2 regions of the Ensifer sp. LC384 genome follow, and region 2 is predicted to be linked to the other one. Evidence: riboswitches for the same ligand, from Rfam matches in the RefSeq annotation. Region 2 holds a riboswitch; the other holds the start of a gene.
The links. Region 2 has a riboswitch for FMN ahead of BC363_RS23115 (DMT family transporter). Riboswitches for the same ligand answer to the same signal wherever they lie in the genome.
Positions count from the first base shown of each region.

Region 1: linked by a shared signal. The riboswitch ahead of BC363_RS01420 (6,7-dimethyl-8-ribityllumazine synthase) and the one ahead of BC363_RS23115 (DMT family transporter) in region 2 are both predicted to bind FMN.

Region 1 is NZ_MBST01000001.1:294,282-298,697, forward strand. It holds gene BC363_RS01410 (ABC transporter permease) at 1-420, shown strand, start outside; gene BC363_RS01415 (ABC transporter ATP-binding protein) at 433-1,494, shown strand; FMN riboswitch at 1,630-1,780, shown strand; gene BC363_RS01420 (6,7-dimethyl-8-ribityllumazine synthase) at 1,872-2,345, shown strand; gene BC363_RS01425 (low temperature requirement protein A) at 2,696-3,979, opposite strand; gene BC363_RS01430 (RpiB/LacA/LacB family sugar-phosphate isomerase) at 4,151-4,416, opposite strand, start outside.
Region 2 is NZ_MBST01000034.1:230,520-234,935, reverse strand. It holds gene BC363_RS23120 (esterase-like activity of phytase family protein) at 1-1,152, opposite strand, end outside; gene BC363_RS23115 (DMT family transporter) at 1,237-2,136, opposite strand; FMN riboswitch at 2,224-2,477, opposite strand; gene hupB (DNA-binding protein HupB) at 2,599-2,874, opposite strand; gene lon (endopeptidase La) at 3,097-4,416, opposite strand, start outside.

The sequences.
Region 1 (4,416 bases), on a different contig from region 2:
ACCGGCTCACTCACCGGCACCAACATGCTGCTGATGTTCGGCTATGCCACGCTTGCACTCCCCTATATGTACCGGGCGGTGGACACGGGGCTGAGGACAATCGACATCGCCACACTGACCGAAGCCGCACAAAGCCTCGGGGCGGGATGGGCCACCATTCTCGGACGGATCATCCTGCCGAATGTTCTTGTCGCGGTGCTCTCGGGCGCCTTCCTGACCTTCGCCATCGTTATTGGCGAGTTCACCATGGCGGCGCTTTTGAACCGGCCGGCATTCGGTCCGTATATGCAGCTTCTCGGCGCCAACCGCGCCTATGAGCCCGCCGCGCTCGCCGTGATCGCGTTCGGCATCACCTGGGGCTGCCTCGGCCTCATCCAGCTCGTCTCGCGCTTCCAAAAAAGCGCGCCTCCCAAGGCCTGAGGATCGTTCCGCATGAGTTTCCTGACACTGACCAACATCCAGAAATCCTTCGGCCCCGTGCAGGTCGTGCATGGCTTCGACATGTCGATCGAAAAGGGCGAGTTCGTGTCCTTCCTCGGCCCGTCGGGCTGCGGCAAGACGACCGTCCTGCGCATGATCGCCGGCTTCGAGACACCCTCCAGCGGATCCATCGTCATTAATGGCAAGGACCAGGGAACGCTGAAGCCAAACCAGCGCAATATCGGCATGGTGTTCCAGGCCTATGCGCTGTTTCCCAACATGAACGTGCAGGACAACGTCGCCTTCGGCCTCAAGGTCGCCGGCGCGCAGAAGGCGGAGATCGACACACGCGTCAAGCAGATGCTGAGCCTGATCAAGCTCGAGCACCTGGCCGATCGCTTCCCCTACCAGCTTTCCGGCGGCCAGCAACAGCGCGTCGCGCTCGCCCGCGCGCTCGCCGTCAAGCCGCAGGTGCTGCTGCTCGACGAGCCGCTGTCGGCACTCGACGCCAAGATCCGCGTGTCGCTGCGCGAAGAAATCCGCCAGATCCAGCAGCAGCTCGGCATCACCACCGTGTTCGTTACCCATGACCAGGAAGAGGCCCTGTCGATCTCCGATCGCATCGTCGTCATGAATGCCGGCCGCGCCGACCAGATCGGCACGCCGTTCGAGATCTACAACACGCCTTCCACCCGCTTCGTCGCCTCCTTCGTCGGCACGCTCAACATCATCGAAGCCAAGGTCGCCGACCCGGCCGCAGGCGCCGTCACTATCGGCAACCAGCAGGTTTCCCTGAGGGATGCGATCGCCGGCATGAAGGGCGGCGACAACATTTCGCTGGCGCTGCGCCCGGAGGCAGGCTCGATTGCCGACAGCGCCAAGGGCGACACCGCGCTTGCCGGCCAGGTGGTATCGACCAGCTTCCTCGGCTCAGTCATCCGCACCAGGTTGCGCGTCGGCGGCGACGTCATCTCCTTCGACATGTTCAACGATCCGGGCGTGACGCCGCCGGTCTCTGGCGACAACGTGACGCTGCGTTTCGCCGCCAAGGACCTGCTGGTCATCCGCGAATAGGTTTGGGTCGAAAGCTACCGCGCTGCCGGAATTATTTCACCCCGGCGACGGCAGACCTTGGAAAAATCTGTCGTGATTTCTAGGATTTTCGTCGCGACACGCGTTTGACCGCGCGTGGCCGATCTATATAGTCGCTCCTGTTCTCAGGGCGGGGTGAAACTCCCCACCGGCGGTAGCGATCGAAAGATCGAAGCCCGCGAGCGCCTTGGAGCTCAAGCTCCGGGGGTCAGCAGATCCGGTCAGATTCCGGAGCCGACGGTCACAGTCCGGATGGAAGAGAGCAAGCAGCAACGTGGACCCCGCGCCGGGGTTTCGCGCGCATGCATGTTCGCCCGACGGGAAAATTGGAAACGCCAAACCCTGGAAGGCTTGAGACCATGACTATTCTTTCCCACCCCACCGCCAAGATTGCGATCGTCCGTGCCCGCTGGCACGCCGACATCGTCGACCGCTGCGTCGATGCCTTCGTCGCCCAATGGACGAAGCTTGGCGGCACGGCGGCCGACGTCGAGATCTTCGACGTACCGGGCGCGCTGGAAATTCCGCTGCACGCGCAGAAGCTTGCCAGGACCGGCCGTTATGCCGCGATCCTCGGCACCGCCTTCGTCGTCGACGGCGGCATCTACCGCCATGACTTCGTCGCCGGCACCGTGCTCGACGGCATGATGCGCGTCCAGCTCGATACCGACGTGCCGGTGCTTTCGGCCGTGCTGACGCCGCACAATTTCCAGGAAAGCGCGCCGCTGATCGCCTTCTTCCGCGAGCACTTCGTCGCCAAGGGCGAAGAAGCCGCCAATGCCTGCGTCCAGATCCTCGACGCCCGCGCCAAGCTGGCGCTGATCAACGCCTGATCTGCCAGCAGGCCATAGCATCGGACCTGAAACCGGCTGCCCCCTCATCCGGCCTGCCGGCCACCTTCTCCCCGCACGCGGGGAGAAGGAAACGCGGGGCGCGCGCTGCGAACCATGATCTCGGCAGACCTACCGGAAAGCGTGCGACCGCCGTCACACTGCATCATGCCTCTGCAGCGCCTGCGCGGGAGGATACGCCCACGGCACGCTCGGCCGTCCCATCTCACCGCCCGCGGGGAGAGGGCTATTTTCCACACATCTTCGCCGTCCACAGCCTTTGAATCAATCTCTGAGACGCGTGATTCAAATCCGCAACGGACGGTCACAAGCCGCTGTTTCGACTCGCGAAATCAATGCGCCGCTTCGCTCTTGCGCAAACTGCGCTCCAGCGCGGCCATCCGGTGACGGTGGCCGGCCGCCTCGTAGCCGACGATGGTCACGACCGGCGCAAACATCAGGATGATCAGGCACTTCGCCATGCCGACCCCGGCCAGGGCCGCGACCACAGAGGCAGCCAGCACGAGCGCCGTGCCCATGAGCAGCCAGAGATGCAGGCGGTCCGCCTGCTGCATCAGATAGGTGTACATCGCATAGAGGAGCCCGATGTAGAACGCGACGGGCACCGCGACCGTCAGCACCGTCGCGACCGAGCCGATATGGGCCTTGTGCTCGATATAGTAAGCGGCCACGTGCAGGCCCGCGCCGGTCGCAACGATCGAGGCGAAGATCGGCATGTGGCCGTAGCCCCAGACGAAGGCCCGCTTGAGCCGGTAGTGATGCAGCACCTCGGCGCTCGGCAGCAGGAAGTAGATCCACCACATGCCGAAGGTGAGCCCGGTGCCCGCGAGGCAGACGAGCGCGACATCGAGATTCCAGCCCTGCCCCTCGACCACGGCCGAGATCGACGCAACTGTGCCGACAACCCCTTCCCCGAGTGCGATAATGGCGAGAAGCCCGTAGCGCTCGGCGATGTGGTGGGCGTGCCAGGGCGTACCTCCATGCCGCGTCTCGGCCAGATAGGGTCCGAGCATTTCGATCGCCGTCAGCGCGACGACCATGGCGAAGGTCACGACAAGCGAAAAGTCGATGAAGATCAGCACGACCCAACCGAACTGGGCGACGCTGATCGCCTTCACATAGGTGAGGCACGCGCCGCGCCGTGCCGGGTCCTGCCGGCTCGCGCGCAGCCATTGGAAAAGCATCGCCACGCGCATGACGACATAGCCGAGAACCATCACGCCGTTGTCGAGGTGCTCGCCCTTGTCGATCGACTCGAACATTGGCGGCAGACCGATCGCCAGGATCAGAACGCCGACCATCTGCACCATGGTCACGCTGCGAAAAATCCAGTCATCCGTGTCATAGGCGGACGCGAACCAGCTGAAATTGATCCAGGCCCAGCAGATCGAGAAGGTCGCGAGCGCAAAGCCGAACAGCCCGGCAAAATAGTGCCCTTCCGCGAGAAAATGGGCGAGTTGCGAAGCCGCCAGGCTGAACGCGATGACGAAGGTCAAGTCGAACAGAAGTTCGAGCGTCGTCGCCGTCCTATGATGTTCGTGCGTGTCGCGGCCGCTCATCCGCGCCACATGGTGATGGGCGCTCGGATGCGGCTCTGTCGAGGTTCCTTCACTCATGAGATGACGCCCCTGCATTTGACAATCCGCAAGCATATTCAAATATTTGCAGAAGCTTCGTCAAGGCGCGGCGCGAGCCCGAAAAAGAAAACGCCCGGCATCTCTGCCGGGCGTCTCGCCGCAATGCGCGAGGGAGGATCAACGTGCATCGCGGTAATGGTGGTCGGATGCTTACTTCGCCGTATCGAGGCGATCGATCGCCTCGACATTGCCGGCCGACGGGCCGTTAGGGTCAAACTCGGAGGCAAGCCAGGCATCGACAATCGACTTTGCAAGTTCCGGCCCGATGACGCGCGCGCCCATGGTGATGATCTGGGCGTTGTTCGACTTGGCCGCCCGCTCGGCGGAATAAGTGTCGTGGGTCAGCGCGGCGCGGATGCCCGGCACCTTGTTGGCCGAGATGCAGACACCGATGCCGGTGCCGCAGAACAGGATGC
Region 2 (4,416 bases):
TTCCGGCTCGGCGCCGGTGTCCTTGTAAACGCCGACGACAGATGCGCGTTCAGCAAGCACGAAGAACAGATTGTCGTCGCCGAACTTGGCGGCCTCGAGGCCCTCCGGCTCGACACCCTTGGCCGACGAGCGCTTCTCCGGATAATGGCCGATCGACGCGATCGCGTGCTCGAAGCTCGCGCCCGATTCGAACAGGACCTTACCGGCCGTGTCGAAGATCGTGAAGCCGCGCGAACCACCCTCATAGTCACCTTCGTTGGCAACGACGATGCGATCGTCGTCAAGCCACTTGACGGCGTCAGGTTCGCGCTTGCGGCCCGACTGCTCGTCCTTGAAGGCGATAGCACCGTCGCGCTTGGTGTCGATGTCCTTGAGGTCGGCTGCGCCGGCGGAGAAATGCGTCTTTACCGCCGCGGACTTGGCGTCGATGATGACGATGTGGTTGTTTTCCTGCAGCGTCAGCGCGATCTCGTCCTTGCCGTTGAAGGAGACGAATTCCGGCTCTGGATCGTCGCCAGCAACTTCGGCAAGACCCGTCAGAGTCACGTGCTTGATCGTCGCGCAATCGGCAACGCCGTCCTTCAGAGACAGGATCACCAGATCGCCGGCAGGCATCTGCGGGATCTTGCCGTCGTTGACCTCCTCATCACGCTCGTTCTCGATGGCGATCGCGGCAAGCGTGCGGTCCTTGTTGACAGCGACAGAGTCCGGCTGACCGCCGAGATCACAGGTCGCCTCGACCTTCTTCGAGGCAACGTCGACGGTGGCGAGGAAGCCGGAAGGCTTTGTGAAGCTTTCGCGCGTATTGACCGCAACCAGCGCCTTGGCACCGGCGACAGTCACCGATGTCGGCTCTCCCTCGAACGAAACAGTGCCGGCGGCCTTCGGCGCCTTGGCCTCGGTGATGTCGATGAGGCCGATGCGCTTGCCCGGGCTATCGGAGTAAATCAGCGTGTTGCCGTCTTCGGTTGCGGTGATGATTTCCGCGGATGTGGCTTCCTTGCGGGCATCACCCTCGGGCAGGTTGTCGGCAACGGCGAAGGACGCAATACGATTGAACACCGGTTCGGCGGCAGCCGGAAAAGCAACGGACGCGAGAAGCATGGCGGCGAGCGCCGTTCTGCATGATGAAATGGTCATGAAATCCCCCATATCGAATATTCAAAACAAGGGGGTTCTGCGGGATGGCGATGACAGGCGCATGACAACCCTGCGCCTTTGTTCTGCAGCGTTGCGCTACGCGGTCGCGCGCTCGCGTTTCATCTCGTTGCGCATGATGAAAAGCGAGGCGCCGAGGATCAGGACGGCCCCTAGCCAGAGATAGCCGCTCGGCGCATAACCGAAAACGATCCAGCCGGCCAACACGTTGAGCGGCAGCTTGAGATCGTCGAAAGGCTGCACATAGGCGGCGTCGGCGACGGTATAGGCCAGCGTCAATAGATATTGCGCCACCACCGTCAGCAGCCCCGCCAGCACCAATAGCGCAAGGATGCTGCCGCTTGGCACGGCAAATCCTGTCGACAGCGCCAGCACGCCGTTGATCGGCGTCAGAAGCACAAGCAACCAGACCGTTATCGTCTCCGGACGCTCGATGCCCGTCAGGCTCTTGGTGATCAACGACGACGCCCCCCAGAGCAGTGCCGAGAGGATGGGCAGCAAGGCTGCCCAGGTGAAGCTTTCCGACCAGGGCTGCAGGATGATCGTGGCGCCAGCAAAACCGACTGCCGCCGCAGCCCAGCGCGCAGCACCGACGCGTTCGCCGAGGAAGAGGCGCGCACCGAGAATGATGAAGAACGGCGACGTCATCACTAGCGCGATGGCCTGCCAGATCGGAACCGAAGCCAGCCCCGAAACCCAGGCCCCCACACCCAGCGCCGCAAGGGCAACGCGAACGACGTGACGCCAGGGATAATCGGTGCGCATCGCCGACAAGCCGACCCGAAACAGGAACGGCAGGGAGAAGACGAGCGCGAATTCATATTGCCAGAAGGCGGTCGAAGTGGCGGAAAAGCCGAGCTGCATCGTCATCCATTGCGTGACGACATTCAGCAGAGCGAAGGCGACGCCGGCCAGTATCATCCAGGCGGCACCGGCCATGGCGCGGGAGGTGAAAAGTGCTTGGGTAGTCTCGCTCATGTCCTTCATCCGCAAACAGGGACCAACACAAATCAGGACGCATGAGCGCAGGGCGCGACAACGGACAGCGCTGCCCTTCGCACCAACGATCATTCTCTTTCATCCGGACTATGACCGTCGGCTCCGGAGTTGCACCGGATCTGCTACCTTCCGGCGCAAAACCGCCGGAAGCGCTCGCGGGCTTGGGCTTACTGCATAATTCCTTAAATCGGATCCGATTTAAGGAGAAAATTATGCAGCAACTTTCAAGCGTCACAGCGTCCTTTGCGCGTCATATTTGACGCGCGGCGCTGTAAGCCCTTACCGCCGGTGGGGACTTTCACCCCGCCCTGAGAACAGGCTGAGCCCTAGACCAAAGACCGCCCTGCCGCAAGGCCACCCGAAAAGCAAAAGGGCCCGGCGTGAGCCGAACCCTTCAAGACTTGGACTGCCGGCCTCGTATCCGGCCGTCAAGCAAACTCATCAGCCGTTAACGGCATCCTTCAGGCCCTTGCCGGCCGTGAACTTCGGAACGTTGCGTGCCGGGATGTCAACTTCAGCGCCCGTGGACGGGTTGCGGCCCTTGGAGGCTTCGCGACGCGAAACGGAGAAGTTGCCGAAACCGACGAGGCGAATGTCGCCGCCGTTCTTCAGTTCAGCCTGGATGGTCTCGAAAACTGCATCAACTGCGGAAGATGCGTCGGTCTTGGAAAGTCCGGCCTTCTCAGCAACGGCAGACACGAGCTCATTTTTGTTCATGTTTCCACCCCTTTCAAAATGGTTCGAAACAACTGTGTTTTTAAGCCGCGGCGGCTTGCGCATCGCCCGCGTCTTGCCATTCCCAATTGCGCCTAATCCCTTGGAATGCAAGGCTTGCGGCATGCTTTTACAACAAAAAAGACCGGCCAAAGGCCGGTCTTCCTTGTTTTTCCACCAAATGGGCTGCCGGGGAGCACAATTGCACCCACCCGTGCCTGTCGATCAGTGGGCGATGGAAGCGCCCGCTTCATCCTGCGAATCAACGGCGGCGACTGGTGCCGGCTCATTTGCAGGGTCCCATTCGATCGGCTCCGGGACGCGGACCAGAGCGTGCTCAAGCACTTCACCCATCCGCGAAACGGGGATGATCTCGAGCACGTTCTTCACGTTGTCCGGAATTTCAGCGAGATCCTTGGCGTTCTCCTCAGGGATCAGCACCTTCTTGATGCCGCCGCGAACCGCCGCCAGCAGTTTTTCCTTCAGGCCGCCGATCGGCAGCACGCGGCCGCGAAGGGTGATCTCACCCGTCATCGCCACGTCCTTGGAGATCGGGATGCCGGTCATCACCGACACGATCGCCGTCGCCATGGCAACACCGGCCGACGGGCCATCCTTGGGCGTCGCACCCTCCGGCAGGTGCACGTGGATGTCGCGCTTGTCGAACAGCGGCGGTTCGATGCCGAAGTCGATCGCCCGCGAGCGCACGTAAGACGCCGCCGCCGAAATCGATTCCTTCATCACGTCGCGCAGGTTGCCGGTAACGGTCATCCGGCCCTTGCCGGGCATCATGACGCCTTCGATCGTCAGCAGCTCGCCGCCGACCTCAGTCCAGGCAAGCCCTGTGACCACGCCGACCTGATCGTCGCGTTCGGCTTCGCCGTGACGGTAGCGCGGTACACCCAGGTAATCCGGGATGTTTTCCGCGGTGACTGCTACTGCCTTGGCCTTGCCCTTGATGATCTCGGTTACCGCCTTGCGGGCCAGCTTCATCAGTTCGCGCTCGAAGTTACGAACGCCCGCTTCACGGGTGTAGGTCTGGATGACCGCCATCAGCGCACCGTCGGTGACCGAAAACTCTTTCGGCTGCAGCGCGTGATCGCGGATCGCCTTCGGCAGTAGGTGCCGCTTGGCGATTTCCAGCTTTTCCTCTTCCGTGTAGCCGGCGATGCGGATCACTTCCATGCGGTCCATCAGCGGCGCCGGAATGTTCAGCGTGTTTGCCGTGGTGATGAACATGACGTTGGACAGATCGTATTCGACTTCCAGGTAGTGATCCATGAAGGTCGAGTTCTGTTCCGGATCCAGCACCTCCAGCAGAGCCGAGGACGGGTCGCCACGGAAGTCCTGGCCCATCTTGTCGATCTCGTCGAACAGGAAGAGCGGGTTGGACTTCTTCGCCTTCTTCATCGACTGGACGACCTTGCCGGGCATCGAACCGATGTAGGTGCGGCGGTGACCGCGGATTTCCGCTTCGTCGCGAACGCCGCCCAGCGCCATGCGCACGTATTCGCGGCCGGTCGCCTTGGCGATCGACTTGGCAAG